4 regions of the Actinoplanes sp. NPDC048796 genome follow, and region 4 is predicted to be linked to each of the others. Evidence: riboswitches for the same ligand, from Rfam matches in the RefSeq annotation. Region 4 holds a riboswitch; each other region holds the start of a gene.
The links. A riboswitch is a leader RNA that binds a small molecule or an ion and turns the genes downstream of it on or off. The one in region 4 is predicted to bind cyclic di-AMP.

Region 1 (4,518 bases), on a different contig from region 4:
GCGATCGTCGTCTTCGACCCGTCCCACAGGCCGCCGTGCAGCCGGCCGCTGGCTCCGATGTAGAGGGCGGGCGTGTAGTGGCCGGTGGTGCTCGACTTGGTGACCGGGTCGGCGGAATAGCCGTACAGCACGCCGCGGTTGCCGGGCTCGGCCCGGAACCACAGCGACAACGACTGCACGCCGGCCGACGCGCCGAGCGGCGACGGGAGCTCGACTCGTGACGACGTTCCGTTGAACGCGGCCGCGGTGGCCGACGCCCCGGTCAGCGGGCCGGGCCGGCCCAGCGTCACATCGACGTAGCCGCCGTTGTCCAGGCCCTGGTTGGCCAGGACGGCGCTGGTCGCGGTGGCGCCGCCGGTGTCGGTCAGGCGCCAGTAGGCGTCGGGGCCGGCGTTGGCGACGATGGACGGATGCTGGGAGGCGGACGTGTGCTCGTACGCCGTGCACTTGCCGTCGTTGTGCGGCGGGCAGACCCGGGTCAGCTCGTCGTCCGGCCCGTAGTGGTACTCGTGGGTGTAGCTGGTCTCCGGGTCGTCCGGGTCAAGCCGTTCGGTGCTGACGTACCGCACGTGCCATCGCCCCGAACCGGTGGACATCCAGTCGATCCACAGGCGACGGCCGGAGGCGGCGGTGATGGATTTGGTACGCCCGTCGGCGTACTGGAAACTCAGCGCGCGGTTCTGCACGTCCGTGATGGAGGCGATCCGGTACCGGCCGGCGCCGGCGGCGGCGGTGAACACGTACGCCGTGCCGTCCTTGTCGATCAGGCGATAGCCCCCGCTGACCGCGGTGAAGGTCGCGAACCGCCCCGGCGGCGGCACGAACGAGCCGTCGCTGTTACGGCCGAAGCCGACCTCCTGCCCGTTGGGGTAGGTGACCACGACGCCCTGCAGCGCGCCGGCCCGATCGCGCGCCTCGGTCGCCTTGGCGTCCAGGATGCTCGACCAGCCGGCGCCGAACGCGGTGTCCCGCCGGACGTCGAGCGTGTTGTAGAAACGGTCCATGGCCAGTGACGGCCCGACGGTCGGCACGGTGACGTCGGTGACCGTGGTGGTGTAGTTACGGGTGTCCGGGTCGAAGCCGCGATCGCCGTTCTGCGACAGGCTCATGGTGATCAGGGACTGCGGGAACCGGGGCAGCAGCGCGTTGGTCTCCTGGGACGTGCTCACGGCCGCGCCGTCGCTCGCGGTGGCCGTCCAGGTGTAGGTCTGGCCCCACTTGAGCGCCCCGGCCGGCACGGTCCAACTGCGTGACGACCGGGTGCCGGACTGGGCCACGGCCGTGCCGGCCGCGTTCGTGACGGTGAACGCGTACGTGGTGGCGTTCGGGCCACCGTCGGGATCGTTGCCGGTGACCATCAGCTCCGGCGTCAGGGTGGGCACGGTGGCGCCGGTGCCGGGGTACTGGGCGTCGATCTGCGGCGCGACGTTGCCGGCGGCGGCGAGCGCGGCGGCGGCCCCGCGGGTGACGATCTTCGGGCTGGTGGACTTCTCGACCTGCCGTTGCGGCCGGCTGGCGGGCGGCAGAGCGCCGACGCCCTTGCCGGGTTTACGCCCCGCTCCCCCGTCGGCCCGGGTGTCGGCGGCGGAGGCCGGCCCGGCCCGCAGCGGCCCCCCGTCGAGCTGCCGCGGGACGGGTTTGGCGGCCACCGTCGGCGGGGATTGGAAGTACGCCTTCAGCGATCCCAGCATCGAGACGACGGACGGCCCGCGTTCCAGCTCGCCGGCCAGGTGAAGCGGGACCGCCCCACTGATGGTCAGCGACATCGACGCGAACAAGCCCAGAATTCGTCGTCCGGCGGCCATGGCACTCCGTCCCCGATCGTCATGGCCGCGTTCTGCGCGCCGTGCACAGTGGAGCCGCTTGATCGACTGCCCGGCTAGTGTTCGGGCCGGGCCCGTACTGTTCGGAACGATCTCGAACAGGCCGAACGACCAGCGCCGTCAGCCAAAAAAATCATGTGCGCTATTTCACCGAGTCGGATAAGCGCACCGTAGTCAGACAGCTACAATCCGTTTCCGAAACTCCGATGGAACCGGCGAAAGGGGGCGGCGCTCAGCATGCCAACTACTGAGGGTCATTCCGCCTTCGTCACGGGAACGGCAGATCGGGGTGTAGCAAGGTGAGGCCGGCCGCACCCATTGGCCGACTCGCGTCGATCCGGCTCACGCCGAGCCCTGCCCGGGCCGATCGCCGCGACCATGAGCGTTCAGAACACCATGAAGGCATCCGGGGCAGGGACGGGGGAACCACCATCGGCTCACGTACGCAGTGGGCCTTGGGGTGAAGCCGCTCCGCGCGGCCGGGCAACCTTCCCGCCCGAACCCGACAGCTAACCTCGCAGGCGTGCCGGAAGGATCTCCCTACCGTGCACGAACAACGTTCGAGCCGGCGCCGCATGGCCGCCGGCACCATCGCCCTGTCGCTGAGCCTGGGCGCCGGGCAACTGGTCGCCGCCTCCAGCGCCACGGCGGCACCGATCTCCACCGCACAGCTCGCGGCCGTGGCCGCGGCGAAGAAACAGGTCTCGATCCGCACCGCGATCAGCGCCCGCACCATCGCCATGGGCCGGTCGACGAGGATCACGGTCTCCTACCGGAACCCCGCCAACGGCGCCGCGGTCAACTCCGGCACGGTGCGGCTCCAGGCGTACCGCAACGGCAAGTGGGTCACCTGGTTCGCGAAGAAGCTCACCAGTAAGGGCACCGTCGCCTTCACCCCCGCGCCGAAGGTCACCGGCTACTTCCGCACCGTCTACAGCGGCAACAGCGCCTTCGCCGCACGCACCGGCGGAAAACTCAAGGTGACCGTCGTCCGTGTCTCCTCGGGCCGGAGCGCGAAGATCCTGGCCGAGGCGAAGAGGCACGTCGGCAAGCTTTACCTGTACGGCGCGGCCGGCCCCAACCGGTTCGACTGCTCCGGCTACACGATGTACGTCTACCGCAAGTCGGTCGGCGTCAAGCTGCCGCACAAGGCCAACTCCCAGCAGCGGTACGGCCGGGCGATCAGCAAGGGCGCCAAGCAGCCCGGTGACCTGCTCATCTCGCGCCGGGGCTCGTACGGCTACCATGCCGCCGTCTACGCCGGAAACGGGTACATGTACGACTCGCCCCACACCGGCGCCCGGATCAGCAAGCGTAAGATCTTCAACGCCAACTACGTGGTCCGCCGCCTGGCCTGACCGCCACTCCCGCGGCCGGCGTCAATGGGGATGCCGGCCGCGGGAGCGGTTCAGGCGCTCGGAAACAGTGCCGCCAGCGCCGCGTCCGAGGCGGCCAGGGCGGTCCGGTCGAAGGTGCTGCCGGAGGTGACGAGCTCGGCCGCGCCCGTACGGTCAAGCAGCTCGGCGAGCCGGCTCTCCACCTGCCGTGGCGTGCCGGCGATGGCCGCCGCGACGGTCTGCTCCAGGTATTGCCGCTGGCGCGGCGTGCGGTCGGCGGCCTTGGCGACGGCCACCGGTTCCAAAGGCGGAAACACCCCGGTCGTACGGCTTCGCGCCATCGCCCACGCCTCCGGAAGGAGCAGATCGGCGGCCTCGGCGGCGGTGTCCGCCACCAGCACGTCCAGGCTGATCGCCACCCACGGCCGCTCCTGCCGCGCCGACGGCCGGAACTCACGCCGATAACGCTCCAGCGCGTCCAGCCTGTCCTCCCGCAGAATCGGGCCACCCACGATCACCGGCAGCCCGAGCGCCGCCGCGACCTCCAGCCCACTACCCGTCGCCAGCACGAACAAAGGCACGACGCCGTACGGCCGGGGATGCAGCCCGATCTCCGACGTCCCGTCGAGAAACCCGCGCAGCTCCCCCAGGTCGGCGGCGAAGTCCCGCTCCACCTGCCGAAGCGCCCGCCGCACCGGCGCGGTGAACCCCGGCGACCGCCCCAGCCCCAGATCGACCCGCCCCGGCGCGAAGGCCGACAGAGTCGCGAACTGCTCAGCCACCACAAGCGGCTGATGATGCGGCAACATCACCCCGGCCGACCCGACCCGGATCGTCCCGGTGGCCCCGGCCACGGCCGCCAGCAGGACAGCCGGCGCCGACCCCGCGATCCCCGGAACGCCATGATGCTCGGCCACCCAGAACCGCCGATACCCGAGCCGCTCGGCCCGCGCCGCCCGCGCAACCGTCCCACGAAGCGCTTCCGCCTCGGCTTCACCAGCACGCGTACGGGACCGGTCAAGAAGCGAGACCTGAAACCGAGAGTCGATCACCAACCTTCCAGCACCCTCCGGTGCCGGGTTGTTCCTCCCCCGGCCGAAACAAAGGCCCAGCTCACACCTCAGAGCCGGCCGAGATCGACCTCGACCGGGAACGGCGCGGTCACCTTCACGACGCCGGTGAAGACCTCGCCGTCACGGTAGCGGCCGGCGGCCGGGTCGAGGACGTACGTGTAGACCAGCGGCGCCCCGGTGGCGGCCTGCTCCACGCGCCAGTAGAACTGGATGCCGGCCCTCGCGTACTGGTCCGCCTTGACGACCCGGTCGGTCGTCTCCGTTCCCGGGGCTACGATCTCGGCC
Region 2 (4,518 bases), on a different contig from region 4:
TTGACGACGGTGCGCATGGACGACGAGTTGAGCTGGCTGCGTTTGTGGCCCAGCGCGTCGATCTCGTCGAGGAACAGGACGCAGGGGGCGTGGCCGCGGGCCGAGTCGAACAGGTCGTGCAGGTTGCGCTCCGAGCTGCCCACCCACATGTTGAGCACGTCGGTGATCGACAGGGAGATGAACGAGGCGCCCATCTCGCCGGCCACCGCGCGGGCCAGGAAGGTCTTGCCGCAGCCGGGCGGTCCGTAGAGCAGCAGGCCGCCGCGCAGGCTCTTGCCGAACAGGCTGCGCAGCTTGGGGTTGCGCATCGGGCCGAGGAAGGAGATCTCGAGGCGCTTCTTGACCTCCTCCATGCCGCCGACGTCGGCCAGCGTGACCTTCGAGGTCTCGATGTCGAAGGCGCGGTCGGCGTGGCCCTGGACCGGGTCCGGTTCGCCGTCGGCGCGGGTGAAGCGCGGCGGCACCACGTCACCGAACTCCTGCTCCCTGGCATCCCAGTCGAAGGTGGCGGCGGGCGGGGGCACGGACGGCGACAGGGCCGTTCCCATCAGCTTCTGGGCGGTCGCGTTGCCGGGCTCGCGGGCCAGGACCTGGGCGGCGTGAGCGATCGCCTCTCCCCCACGTCCGGCCGCCACCAGCAACTCGGCCAGGTGCAGCCGCAACGGCAGGTCGTCCGGGCGGGCCTCCACGGCCGCGGTGAGACTGTCGATCAAGGGGGAGTCGCTCATGACACCGAATTATGCCCGTGGTTGCCTCGGGCGAGCGTGTGGCCATCATCAAAAGACGAGGCCGCCGGGACATATGCCCCGACGGCCTCGTTCCGGACGAAATCAGCAATCAGCCTGGCCGCCGGAAGCCCGCGATGGGCATCCGGTCGATCTCCGCCATCCGCACGTGGTCACCCGTGTGCGGAGCGTGGACCATCTTGCCGCCGCCGATGTAGAGGCCGACGTGATGGAGGCTTCCGGGGAAGAAGAAGACCAGGTCACCCGGTTGCAACTCGTCCCGCGACACCGCCTTGCCCTCGTTCCACTGGTCTTTCGTGTAGTGGTCGAGGTGGACACCGACGCTGCCCCAGGCCTCCTGGGTCAGACCGGAGCAGTCGTACGTGTTCGGTCCTGCCGACCCGAAGACGTACGGCTTGCCGATCAGGTCGCACGCGCGCTGAGCCGCACGCCCGCCCTTGTCATTGGTGTACGTGACCGGACAGGCGCCCAACCGCAGGGGCCCGTCCGAGGCGTCCGCCGAGCCGTACGCCTGGATCCGCAGTTTCTGCAGCGCGGTGATCTTGGTTTCGATCGCCTTCTTGCGGGTGGACAGGTCCTTGTCGCGCGCGGCGACGGACTTGGTCACGATATCCAGGTCGGACTTGGTGGCGGTGAGCTTGTCGCGCAGCGCCGCCACGCCCTTGATCTGCTCCTGCTGATGACGAGCCAGCTGATCGAGATAGGTCAGCTTGTCGGTCAGCCCGGTCGGCGAGCCACTGATGATCATGGCATCGAGGGCGTTCGGCGCACCCTGCTTGTACGCGTCGACGGCCAGGCCTTGCACCTGGGCCATCGCCAGGTCGACCTGCACCTGGAGCGGGTTGAGCTGGGCGGCGAGCTTTTTCTGCTGAGCGCGGTTCTTGAGCAGCTGGTTGTGCACGTCGTTGTACTGCTCGATGACCGGCTCGAGGTCGTTCCACTGCTTGTCGATCTGGGCCTCGACCGTGGAGGGCGAGGGTGTGGCGTGCGCGACGGCTGGTCCGGTGACAACGACCCCGACCGTCGCGAGTGCGCAGACGAGTCCACGCAGAACTGCGGCGCGGCCGCGCGCCCCAATCCGTTTCACGTTGGGTGTGACGTCCTTTCTTCCCTCGAGCCGCCGACCGGGTTAGCTGACGGGTTCGGACGGGAAGACGCGTCCGGCCGCGAGGCATCGCGGCTTCACCCCAACCACTCGGGTCCCCGGTTCGCCCACACGACGATTAGGCGGTGGTCCGTCAGATCGGCCGGGTGGACGATGGGGGGCTGCCGAACCGGGGACCACCGTACTCCGGATCATGTGGAGAACTGAAGCCGCCGCGTACGGGAAACTGTTTGCTCCGAAAGGCATACACAGAGTAACTAGAGGGGCCAGTGGTCCAGCGCACGGTCAAGCCAGGGCACCACGAGAATCACGGTGGGTAATACCAGCAGACCAGCGGCGGCGAGCGCGGCGGCCACGTTCAGGCCGACGGACACGGTGTGCGGCTTGGCCAGCCGGGCCAGCCTCCGGCGCCTCGCGTCACCCGTCGGGTCGGCCCGCGCGTCCTCCGCCAGGGGGACGGCGTCGGTCAACCGCTCGAGGGCGGCCCGCAACGGCTCGGCGCCGGCCTTCCGCCGGGCCACGTCGTCCGAGATCATTTCCAGCAGCAGATGTACGGCGTCGAGGGGCGCCCGGCTGCGCAACGGCCGCGGCACGGCGCGGTAGAAGGCGGTGAACGACTCCATCACCACCTCGTGCCGGTGGCGCAGATGGGTCTGCTCGTGGGCGAGGACCGCGTCGACCTGTTCCCGGTCGAGCACCTGGAGCACGCCGTTGCTCAGCACGACCCGCGGCTCGCGGCCGGGCACGCAGTAGGCCAGCGGCAGCGCCCCGTCGAGCACGCGCAGGTTGTCGGGGCCCAGCTCGCGATGCTGTTCGGCCCGGTCGAGCAGGTCGACGAGCTCGCGGTGGCGGGCCCGGCGCACCCGCGAGCGCCGGGTGACCCGGACCAGCGAGACGATGAGCCGCAGGATGATGACGCCGGCCACGACCAGGGCGCCGATCAGCGCGGTGGCGGCGACCGGCTTGCCGGAGCCGGCGGCCCGGGTCACCTCGTACGGCGCCGAGAGGACCACGCCGAGGGCGGACAGCACGGCGCTCAGGGTGATCGACTGCCAGAGCAGGACGGCCGCCACCGGGGCCCGGTCGGGCCAGCGCGCGCGGGCCAGCGCACCCGGGACGACCAGCGACAGGGTCAGGCCGAGCGCGCCGAGCAGAAGCGCCGTCACCCCGCCGACCGCCCCACCCACCGCCCGGACCGAGAACGGCAAGCCGTCATTTCTTCGTGACTGCTTCGATTGCCGCCTTGAGGGCATCGGGTGACAACTGACCCATGAAATAGGCCAGCGCGGCGTCCTGGTCGCCGCTGGCGGTGAGCGCGTCGAGCATGAGGCCGGCCGTCATCTCCTCGCGGGACTGCGCGGGCGCGTACTTGTAGGCCCGGTCGTCGTTCTGCTGAACGACGACGCGCTTTTTCGTCAGACGGTTGAGCACGGTCATCACGGTCGTGTAGGCGAGGTCGCGCTCCCGATGGAGGCGCTCGTGCACCTGCCGCACGGTGAGCGGCTCACCCGCGTCCCACAACTGCCGCATGACCTCGCGTTCCAGGTCCCCGAGAGCCATGTATGCCATCTTACACAGGCCTACTGCGCAGTGTCGTACTACGCGACGTAGTATCTACTACGAGACGTCGTAGAGGGGGCATTCCCATGGACGTACTGGACCTGACCCGGCTCCAGTTCGCGGTGGTGACGATCTATCACTACTTCTTCGTGCCGCTGTCGATCAGCCTGGCCGCGGCCGCCGCCGGCCTGCAGATCGCCTGGCTGCGCACCAAGCGCGAGGACTATCTGCATCTCACCAAGTTCGTCGGCAAGATCCTGATCGTCACGTTCGCGGTCGGCGTGGTCACCGGCCTCGTGCAGGAATTCCAGTTCGGCCTGGGCTGGAGCAGCTTCGCCAAGTTCTACGGCGACGTCTTCGGGCCGACCCTGGCCATCGAGGGGATGCTCGCGTTCTTCCTGGAGGCGACGTTCCTCGCGCTCTGGTATTTCGGGTGGGACCGCCTGCCCCGCCTCGTGCACACGGCCACCATCGTCGTCGTCGCGATCGGCACCGTGCTGTCGGCGTTCATCATTCTGGCCGCCAACTCCTTCATGCAACACCCGGTGGCGTACGCGCTGGACCCGGTGACCGGGCGGGCGCGTCTGACATCGTTCAGCGACCTGCTGCTCAACAAGGTCAACCTGGCCGCCTTCCCGCACACCCTGGCCGGCGCGATCATGGTGGGCGGGGCGCTGCTGCTGGCCCTGGGCGTCTGGCGGCTCGCGGCCGACGGCACATTCCGGATCATGGCTCGCCTCGGCGCCTGGATGACGCTGGCCGGCGGGGCGCTGACCGCGCTGACCGGCGACCACCTCGGCAAGGTCATGACCGAGGTGCAGCCGATGAAGATGGCCGCGGCCGAGGCGCTGTACGAGACCACCAAGGGCGCGCCGTTCTCGATCTTCACGCTGGGCTCGCCGTTCCCGAACTTCTCGCTCGACATCCCCTGGCTGCTCTCCATCCTGGCCAAGGGCAACCCGAACGCGACGGTGCAGGGCATCAACGACCTTCAGGCCCAGTACGCGGCCCAGTACGGCCCCGGCTCGTACGTGCCCATGATCCCGGTGGCGTTCTGGTCGTTCCGCGTGATGATCGGCGCCGGCATGCTGGCCGCGGCCGTGGCCG
Region 3 (4,518 bases), on a different contig from region 4:
GGCCGAGCGGCTGCTCGACGAGCTGGGACCGGACCGGGTGCTCTTCGGGTCGGACGCGGCCACCGACGGGCCCGACCACTACGTCCGGCGGCCGCCGAACATCGAGATGACCGAGAACTACAACACCGGGCTGCTGCGGCTGGCCCAGCGGCTCGCGCCGGAGGTGTTCCGGGCGTTCGTCTCGGGGAACGCCCGCAAGCTGTTCGGCCTCCCGGCGGCGTACGTTCACAAGCGCCGTCCGCGGCGGCCGTCACTCTGACGTGGCGGTGTGGCGCGCCGGGCAAGATCTCCCATGAGTCGCTATGTTGGTACGCATGACGACGGCCGGCGCACGCGGGACACTCCTGCCGCGCGCGTTGCTGTCCATTCTGCTGTTCGTGTTGCTGGCGCAGGTCGCCACGCCGCAGCGGCCGTCCGCCGCTGTTTCCTCCTCCGCCGTTTCTGAATCCTCCCCGGAAGAGCCGGGTGAGGAGGCGGAGTTCGAGCAGGCGCCGCTTGACCGCGCCACCGTCCTCAGTACGCAGTTCACCGCGGGTGTCCGCGGTTCTCGCGCGCCTCCGGCCGCGTCCCTCTGATCACCGCTTGGTGATCGCAGCCCTGTTGCGAAGAGTGGACGTGCCGACTGGACGGATAGATAGTCATGAATGTTGTAGCGGAGATGCTCGTTTCCTCGCCGGCGCCGGCGGCCATCTGGGCCACGCTGATGCTGCTCACCCTGCCCGCTCTGCTCCTACTGGGCAGCCCGCAGGCGATGCGCCACCCCCGGAAGGCGGCTCAGGAGACCGTGGCCGCGCTGCGGTCGCAGGCCACCCTGCGGCGGCGTCAGGCCGAGGAGGCCGAGCGGGCGGCCCAGTTCGCCTCGGAGGTCGAGGTGGCGGCCTCGCGGGCGGCGGCCTCGGCGCAGCGCTGGCAGGAGATCTGGGAGCAGGCGTCGGCCTCGGTGAACACGGCGTACGACGCGTGGCTGGAGGCGGATGCCCGGGTGCGGAGCGCGGCCTCGGCCGCGGCGTGGGGCACCCCGTGGTCGGTGCGGACCTGCGAGGAGTACGCGGCGCGGGAGCGCTTCCTGCACCAGGCCGTCTCGGCGGCGGTCGGCCGCGGCGAGCTCCCGGCTTCGGCGCTGGGTGACGCGATCGCCGGGCGCAACGGCTGGGACGCGCGGCTGCACCCGGTCGACCAGGAACTGGTGATCGCGCGGGCCTCGGCCGCGTGGCTGCGCCAGTGCTACGACCTGGCCGTCGAGGCCGAGGCCACGGCCTGGCACGACGCCTCGCTGGCCCGGCGCGCCGCGAGCAGCCTGCGCGAGGAATCGCAGGCGGCCGCGGTGCTGGCGGCGGCCCCGGCCCCGGTGCGGGGGAACACCGAGGTCCGGGCGAGCCGCCGGGTCACTTTCGGGGAGATCGCTCAGATCGCGATGCGCTGACCCGGGAAGATCAGGTTCGGGTCGTCGATGATGCTCTTGTTGAGCTCGGCGAGCCGCTCCCAGCCACCCTCGATCTGGTAGCGGTTGGCGATCTTGGCCAGGGTGTCGCCGGCGCGGACCACGTAGAAGTCACCGCTGGTCCGGGTCGTCGACTTGTGGGTCGACGTCGTCTTCGCGCTCGACTTGTGGGTCGTCGAGGTCGACTTCTTGTGCGTGCTGTGGGTGCTGTGGCTGCTGTGCGTGCTCGTCGACTTCTTCTTCACCGACGACTTCTTCGTCTCCGAAGCGCCGCTGGTGTTGTGGCCCTTGTAGCTCTTGGACGAGCCGGCCTTCTTGCCGCAGACGGGCCAGGCGCCGATGCCCTGACCGTCGAGGACCTTCTCGGCGATCCGGATCTGCTCGCTGCGGCTCGCCTTGTCGGCAGTGCTGGCGTACTTGCCGCCGCCGTAGGCCTTCCAGGTGCTCTTGGTGAACTGCAGGCCACCGTGGTAGCCGTTGCCGGTGTTGATGCTCCAGTTGCCGCCGGACTCGCACTGGGCGACGGCGTCCCAGTTGACGCTGCCCGCGGCCTGAGCCGGCTGGGCCGCACCGAACAGGGCGAACGCTCCGGCCACGCCGGCGGTGGTCAGGCCGAGGGCGATGGTGTGCTTACGGGTCTGTGCCATGGAAGAACAACCTCCACGCCTACGAGGTGAGCTGTCGGGTTCGGGCTGAGGTGCCCGGCCGCACGTGGCGGCTTCACCCCGAGGCACGCGCTGGGCGTGCCGAGGAACGTGTGGGTCCCCCGCTCCATGCCTGAGTTGAATTCCGTCGGGCGGCGGCAGGACTCGGCGTTCCGCCCGCGGTGCCCACGATCGTGGGACCGGCCGACCGTAACCACGCCCGGCGACGGTCGGCAAAGGCCCGAAGGGCGATCGTGACGTTGTTCTCAGTACGCCCAGGCCGGGAATGTGCCCGATTTCGTCCCGTTATGTGGGCCACCACGATCAAGGCCGCGACCAGGCACGATCAGTCCGGCGTTACCAGGCCCTGCAGCCCGACGACAATGGCGACGAGACCGAAGATCGCCAGCAGCAGTCCCCGGCCGAACGGCGCGGCGCCCGGTTCGACCGGTTTGCGACCGGTCAGGCGGTCCCAGAGCAGCGCGACGCCGACGGCGATACCGACCACCTCGAAGTGGAAGACGTGCGGCCCGTCGAACAGGTGCACAAGCAGGTAGTAGCCGCCGGCCACCAGGGCGACGACGCCGACCACCCAGCCCCAGGGCGCCACCTTGTCGGCGAACCCGCCCACCCCACCGCCCACCCGGGGAATCTGCCGCAGCAGGGCCGCGGCCAGCAGCAATCCACCGAGGATGTTCGCGAGATCCAACAACAACGCCATGAGCATGCCTCCCTGGTACCCATACGGGAGCGCTCCCATGTTCGGTTCAGCGCCGCTGGATCGAACAGTCCGCGCAGAGCCGCTGATGCGGAATCGTGAATGCCAGGCAGCACGTGCGGCGACGGACCCGCTCGGCGTTCCACTCGACCAGCCCCGCCACCCCCAGCGTCCGCAGCACCCGGCCCGTCGTCTCCCCCGGCGGCACCCCGGCCACCGCGGCGGCCCGCTGAGCCGCGTGCGCGACCCCCGCCGAGAGTGACCCCAGCAGCAGGCGCCGGCTGACCCGGGTCGCGTCGGCAACGGTGTCGAGCAGCGGCGTCACATGCTCGTCGAGCAGCGTCCGGCGCAGCGTCGCCAGCAGCGCGCCCTCGTCACCGGCGACCCGGACCCGCGGCTCTCCGCCACCGGCCAGCGGGTCGCCGGGCAGCACCGACACCGGCACGTCCTCGCGCAGCCCGAGCCGCGCCGGCGCGTACCGGTCGTCGAACCGGATCAGCACCTGAGCACGCGAGAGATGCGGCACCCGGCGCGCCGCCACCCACCCGAAGACCGCCGGAACCGCGAGCCAGAAGGAGTACGCCTTCCAGATCAGCGCCGCCGACACGTGCGGCTGCGCCGCCGGCCACCGGCGCCGGCCCGCCTCGAGCAGCACCTCGACACCGTCGCCGACCAGGCTTTCCGCGGGGATCCAGCCCTCGAGATCGCGCACCAGCAGGTCGGCCGCGAGCCCCGGCACCCGGTTGCTGGAGCCGAAACCCGCCGCGATCGCGGCGAGGATCGGCGCGTCCACGAGATCTCCCACCACCGCTGTATACCCGCCCGAACGCTTTTCAGTGACGCGTCCCCAGTGGACGGTAGGGTGGCCCGGTGAAACTGGGTGTGAACCTGCCGCAGACCACCACCTACGACCTGGCGCACGACGTGACCGCGTTCGCCCGGGAAGCCGAGCAGATCGGCTTCGACAGCCTGTGGGCGTACGACCGGGTGCTGACCCCGGAAGACCAGACCGGACCCCACGGGTTGTACGGAATGCCCGATGTGCCGTGGCCGGAACGGTACGGCTACACCACGGATCCACTGGTCACCCTGTCGATGGCGGCCGCCGTGACCTCGCGGATCGAACTGGGCACAGGCGTCCTGGTGCCGCCGCTGCACGTACCGGTCCGCCTGGCCAAGATGCTGTCGGCCCTGGACGCGGCCAGCGGCGGCCGCCTCATCGCCGGCCTGGGCGCCGGCTGGTCCATCGACGAGTTCGAGGCCAGCGCCCCGCGCCCGCTGACCGAGCGGGGCGCCGCCCTGGACGAGTTCCTGGACGTGGCGGAGGCGGTCTGGGGCCCCGACCCGGTCACCTTCGACAACGGTCGATACTCGATCAAATCCGCCCGTATCAACCCAAAGCCCGCCCGACGCGTCCCGGTCATCCTCGGCGGCCGCGGCGAACCCGCCCTGCGGCGCATCGCCCGCCGCGCCGACGGCTGGCTCCCGACCGCGACGGCACCCCAGCAGGTCGGCGAGACCCTGACCCGCCTGCGCGACCTGGCCGAGGCGGCGGGCCGTGACCGAGCGGCCATCACCTGCGTCTTCCAGATCGGCGTGGCCGCGACCCCCTCCGTACCGAAGATCGTCGAGGAGATCGAGGCCCTGGCCAAGGTAGGCGTGGACCACGTCTACGTGACCCTGCCGTCGGCGTTGTCCTCACTGACCGAGCTGAT
Region 4 (4,518 bases):
AAGCGGCACCCCGACCTGGCCCGCAAGCTCGGCGTCGACGACGAGGAGACGGCGAGCTGGCGGGACGCGGCGGCCTCGGTCCACATCCCGTACGACCGGGAACTCGGCGTGCACCAGCAGTCGGAGGGCTTCACCCGGCTCCAGGAGTGGGACTTCGAGAACACCCCGCCCGAGGCCTACCCGCTACTGCTGAACTACCCGTACTTCGACCTGTACCGCAAGCAGGTGGTCAAGCAGGCCGACCTGGTCATGGCGATGTACATCCGCGGTGACGCGTTCACTCCGGAGGAGAAGGCGCGCAACTTCGCCTACTACGACGCCCGGACCGTCCGCGACTCGTCGCTGTCGGCCTGCATCCAGGCCGTGATGGCGGCCGAGACCGGCCACCTCGAGCTGGCGCACGACTATCTGGGCGAGGCCGCCCTGATGGACCTGCACGACCTGCACCAGAACTCGCGGGACGGCCTGCACATCGCCTCGCTGGCCGGCACGTGGATCTCGCTGGTCGCCGGGCTCGGCGGCATGCGCGACTTCAACGGCCAGCTGTCGTTCGCGCCCCGGCTGCCCAGCCGGATCAACGCGCTGGACTTCTCTCTGCTCTGGCGGGGCCTGCGCCTGCGGGTGAACGTGACCCCCGAGGAGGTCACGTACTCGCTGCGCAACGGTGGCGGCTCGGCCCGGCTCGTGCTGCTGCACCACGGCAAGGAGGTCGAGGTCACCCAGGTCAAGCCGGTGACCGTGGCCAACCCGCCGGCCATCCAGGCCGGCCCGGCGCCGACCCAGCCCGCCGGGCGCGCCCCGGTGCGGCGCGCCACCGCTTAACCGAAAACGGCCCCCGGGGTTTCCCGGGGGCCGTCTTTCGCCTGTCTCAGAGCATCGACACGTGTACGTGGTCGGTGTGGTCGCTGGGCCCGTGATAGGCGCGCCACTCGCCTTCCGAGGGGAACCAGATCTGCTTGTACCAGATCACGTAATAGATGCCGAGCCGGTCCGCGTTGCGGACCAGGAACGCCATCAGGTTGTTCCCGTACTCCTTCATGTCCGCGTTGTGCGCGACCGAGAAGCCGCTGTTCTGCAACGACCAGTCACAGGCCCGGCCCTTCGGGTGCTCGAACGGCCCGCCGTCGCGGTGACAGCCCACGAACCTGTTGAAGCCCGCCTTCTTCGTCTCTTTGTACATATTCAATGTACGGGCGGTGATGCATCCGCTGGTCGTCGGATCTTTCACGGTGCACGACTCGGGCGAGAAGCCGCCTTCGGAATTGCGCGGCGCGGGTTTGGCCTTCGGCGACTCGGCGAGGACGTGGCCCTGCGTGAGGCCTTCGCCGCCGACCAGGTTGAGGGCCTGGCTGGCCGCCTCCTTCTGCTTCTTCATCGCGACGAGGTTGGTCTGCTGCTTCTTGACCTCGGCGTCCAGTGCCACCTTGGACTTCGTGACCTCGTCGATCGCCTTGTTCAGCTCGCCGAGCTTCCGGTCGTGCTCGGTGTTGATCTCCTCGAGCGACATGGCCCGGGCCAGGAAGTCGTCCGAGCCCTTGCTGCTCAGCAGGAAGCTGGCCGCGTTGAGCTGGCCGAACCGGTACTGCTGGTTGGCGATCGCGTTGACCTCGGGAATCAGCGCGTTGCGGCGGGCCTCAGCCGTCTTGATCTTGGCGGCGAGAGTCTTCTGCGCGGCCGTCGACTTCGCCACGGCGCCCTTGGCCTGGACGAATCGGCGGTTCGAGGACTCGATCAGCTCGTCGAGAGTCAGGTTCTGTTTGCCGGCCGACTCGTCCGGCGCCGCTGACGTGCCGTCGCCGGGCTCGGCGTAGGCCGGAGATATGGGTGACGCCAGGAAAGCGACAGAAACGATCGGCGCCAGGGCAAGCATCAGCCACCGGCGGGGTCGTACGGTCATGCAGGTTCCTTCCGGTTAACCGCCGACCGGGTTAGCTGACGGGTTCGGGACGGAAGCGATCCCTACCGCTGACGCGGATGCACCCCATGACTGACCTGGTTCCCCGGCTCGCCTCACGGCGATTGGGCGGTGGCCGCCGGCACCTCGGGGGCGGTGCCTGGTTAGGCGGACCGGCGGTCAGTTTACCCGAGAACAAGAGAGGCTTCAGGCCTGGCAAAACGTTATTCGCGTAGTCCACCTGTGACATTCAGTAATAGTGGCTACTGTGCGTCGCCATTCAATTGCTTCGCGTGCGATAACTGTCGATCGTTCGATGTCTTCGGTATGGTCGGTGCCGGTCCCCACCCCCCGGGGATCGCCGCCTAATCGTTTCCGGACGAGCCGGGGAACCAATCTTTCCGGGGTGAATCCGCGCCAGCGGTAGGGATCAACTTCCGTCCCGAACCCGTCAGCTAACTCGGTCGGCGGCCGACGGAAGGAACAGGTGTGCGGCAGAAGACTGTCCGGCGACGACTGGCAGCCACCATGGCGATGCTCGTCGCGATCTTTGGTCTCGCGTTAGCGGTGGCCGGCCCGGCGTCGGCCGCGCCGGGCGACACGGGCGACGACGGCGAGGGCGCCCCCAAGACCCTCATCCAGCAGCTCGAGGCCGCCTCCAAGGGGTTCGTCGAGGCCAAGGAGGCGCTGGACCGCTCGCGCAAGCGCCAGACCGAACTGGCGGCCAAGCTCAAGGAGCTCGACAAGCAGCTCGCCCCGCGGCAGGCGGCACTGGACGAGCTCATCCAGCAGTCGTACCGCACCGGGCGCCTCGGCCCGATGAGCGCGCTGCTGTCGGGTGGCTCGTCCGAGGGCTTCCTCGACCGGGCCGAGACGCTCGAGACGATCGCGGTCAAGGAGAACACGGCGGTGGCGGCGCTCAAGAACACCCGCGACGCCCAGCAGGCCGCCAAGGTCGCCATCGACACCGAGGTGCGCAACGAGCAGAAGCAGGTCGCGCTCATGGCCAAGCGCAAGGTGCAGGCCGAGGCCGCTCTGAAGGCCGCCAACACCGGCGGGAACGACAAGACCGGTCAGGACGCGCCGCAGGCCGGCGACAAGGCCGTCAGCTCCTCCAGCAAGCAGAAGGCGGGCGCGGCGCCGCGCGACTCCGACGGCTCGCTGCCCTCCGAGAGCTGCTCCGAGCCTGATCCCACCACGAGCGGGTGCCTGAGTCCTCGGACGCTCAATGCCCTCAAGCAAGCGCAAGCGGACGGCTTCACCCGTTATGTCGCCTGCTTCCGCGAGCAGAACAGCGGTGAGCATCCCAAGGGCAAGGCCTGCGACTTCGCCGCCGACAAGGACGGCTTCGGCGGCGTCGCCACGGGCGCCAGCAAGACGTACGGCACCAACCTCGCGAACTACTTCATCAACAACGCGGACCGGCTGGGCGTTCTGTACGTCATCTGGTTCGAGCGGATCTGGCTACCCAGTAGTGGCTGGAAGGCGTACACCAGAGGAAACGGCGACCCTTCCAGCGACCACACGAACCACGTGCATCTCTCGATGCGATGACATGGCTCCGCTTCGCTCCGCGGGCGATCGCCTTGTAACCGATGAGATGGGGCGCGATTTTCCGCCGTCCGCAAACCCCGCGGCCGTCGAAAAACCGAGCCCCATCTCATCGATGACATGGCTCCGCTTCGCTCCGCGGGCGATCGCCTTGTAACCGATGAGATGGGGCGCGATTTTCCGCCGTCCGCAAACCCCGCGGCCGTCGAAAAACCGAGCCCCATCTCATCGGCGGCGATCGCGGTGTTTTCGGGCTACTTCCGTACGAAGGTCTCGTACTCCTTCATGACGTCGTCAGTCGGGCCGTCGGCACGGATCACGCCCGACTCGAGCCAGATCGACCGCTCGCAGGTGTCGCGGATCGACTGCTCGCTGTGGCTCACCAGGAAGACCGTGCCGGCCTCCTGACGCAGGTCGCGCACCCGCTGCTCGCTGCGCTTGCGGAATTTCGCGTCACCGGTGGCCAGCGCCTCGTCGATCAGCAGCACGTCGTGCTTCTTGGCGGCGGCGATCGAGAAGCGCAGCCGGGCCGCCATGCCGGACGAGTACGTCTTCATCGGCAGGGAGCTGAAGTCGCCCCGCTCGTCGATGCCGGAGAACTCGATGATCTCGGCCGTACGCTCCTTGACCTGGGCCGGCGTCATGCCCATGGCCAGGCAGCCGAGCTCCACGTTGCGTACCCCGGAAAGGTCGTTCATCAGCACCGCGTTCACGCCCAGCAGCGAGGGCTGACCGGCGGCGTAGATCGCCCCGCCGCGCTCGACCGGCAGCAGGCCGGCGATCGCCCGCAGCAGCGTCGACTTGCCGGAACCGTTGGTGCCGATCAGGCCGATCGCCTCGCCCCGGTAGGCGACGAAGCTGACGCCCTTGACCGCGTGCACCTCGCGCACGGCCCCGCTCTTCTTGCCCGTCACGATCCGCTTGAAGCTGGCCAGCGGGCTGTTCGCGCCCGGCGCCACCGAGCCGTAGATGCGGTAGACGATGTGCGCGTCGTCCGCGATGACCGTAGGAACCCGTTCGTCAGCCACGGCCGTAGCCTTTCTCTCCGCGCCAGAAGTACACGTACCCGCCGA

Region 1: it holds a riboswitch for cyclic di-AMP, as region 4 does, so the genes downstream of both, AB0C26_RS32195 (NlpC/P60 family protein) here and AB0C26_RS13430 (hypothetical protein) in region 4, are expected to answer to the same signal.
Region 2: it holds a riboswitch for cyclic di-AMP, as region 4 does, so the genes downstream of both, AB0C26_RS28380 (NlpC/P60 family protein) here and AB0C26_RS13430 (hypothetical protein) in region 4, are expected to answer to the same signal.
Region 3: it holds a riboswitch for cyclic di-AMP, as region 4 does, so the genes downstream of both, AB0C26_RS22285 (transglycosylase family protein) here and AB0C26_RS13430 (hypothetical protein) in region 4, are expected to answer to the same signal.

The regions. Positions count from the first base shown of each region.
Region 1 covers NZ_JBEZGO010000009.1:197,513-202,030, forward strand. The annotation lists gene AB0C26_RS32190 (LamG-like jellyroll fold domain-containing protein) at 1-1,805, opposite strand, end outside; cyclic di-AMP (ydaO/yuaA leader) riboswitch at 2,215-2,361, shown strand; gene AB0C26_RS32195 (NlpC/P60 family protein) at 2,369-3,181, shown strand; gene AB0C26_RS32200 (MsnO8 family LLM class oxidoreductase) at 3,232-4,212, opposite strand; gene AB0C26_RS32205 (Uma2 family endonuclease) at 4,281-4,518, opposite strand, start outside.
Region 2 covers NZ_JBEZGO010000007.1:255,972-260,489, forward strand. The annotation lists gene AB0C26_RS28375 (AAA family ATPase) at 1-728, opposite strand, end outside; gene AB0C26_RS28380 (NlpC/P60 family protein) at 838-1,833, opposite strand; cyclic di-AMP (ydaO/yuaA leader) riboswitch at 1,849-1,986, opposite strand; gene AB0C26_RS28385 (M56 family metallopeptidase) at 2,109-3,059, opposite strand; gene AB0C26_RS28390 (BlaI/MecI/CopY family transcriptional regulator) at 3,064-3,411, opposite strand; gene AB0C26_RS28395 (cytochrome ubiquinol oxidase subunit I) at 3,498-4,518, shown strand, end outside.
Region 3 covers NZ_JBEZGO010000005.1:142,505-147,022, forward strand. The annotation lists gene AB0C26_RS22270 (amidohydrolase family protein) at 1-259, shown strand, start outside; gene AB0C26_RS22275 (hypothetical protein) at 315-575, shown strand; gene AB0C26_RS22280 (hypothetical protein) at 641-1,423, shown strand; gene AB0C26_RS22285 (transglycosylase family protein) at 1,405-2,088, opposite strand; cyclic di-AMP (ydaO/yuaA leader) riboswitch at 2,091-2,246, opposite strand; gene AB0C26_RS22290 (hypothetical protein) at 2,432-2,806, opposite strand; gene AB0C26_RS22295 ((2Fe-2S)-binding protein) at 2,853-3,608, opposite strand; gene AB0C26_RS22300 (LLM class F420-dependent oxidoreductase) at 3,674-4,518, shown strand, end outside.
Region 4 covers NZ_JBEZGO010000002.1:1,066,166-1,070,683, reverse strand. The annotation lists gene AB0C26_RS13440 (glycoside hydrolase family 65 protein) at 1-822, shown strand, start outside; gene AB0C26_RS13435 (hypothetical protein) at 869-1,897, opposite strand; cyclic di-AMP (ydaO/yuaA leader) riboswitch at 1,901-2,036, opposite strand; cyclic di-AMP (ydaO/yuaA leader) riboswitch at 2,247-2,380, shown strand; gene AB0C26_RS13430 (hypothetical protein) at 2,384-3,448, shown strand; gene AB0C26_RS13425 (ABC transporter ATP-binding protein) at 3,700-4,473, opposite strand; gene AB0C26_RS13420 (ABC transporter permease) at 4,466-4,518, opposite strand, start outside.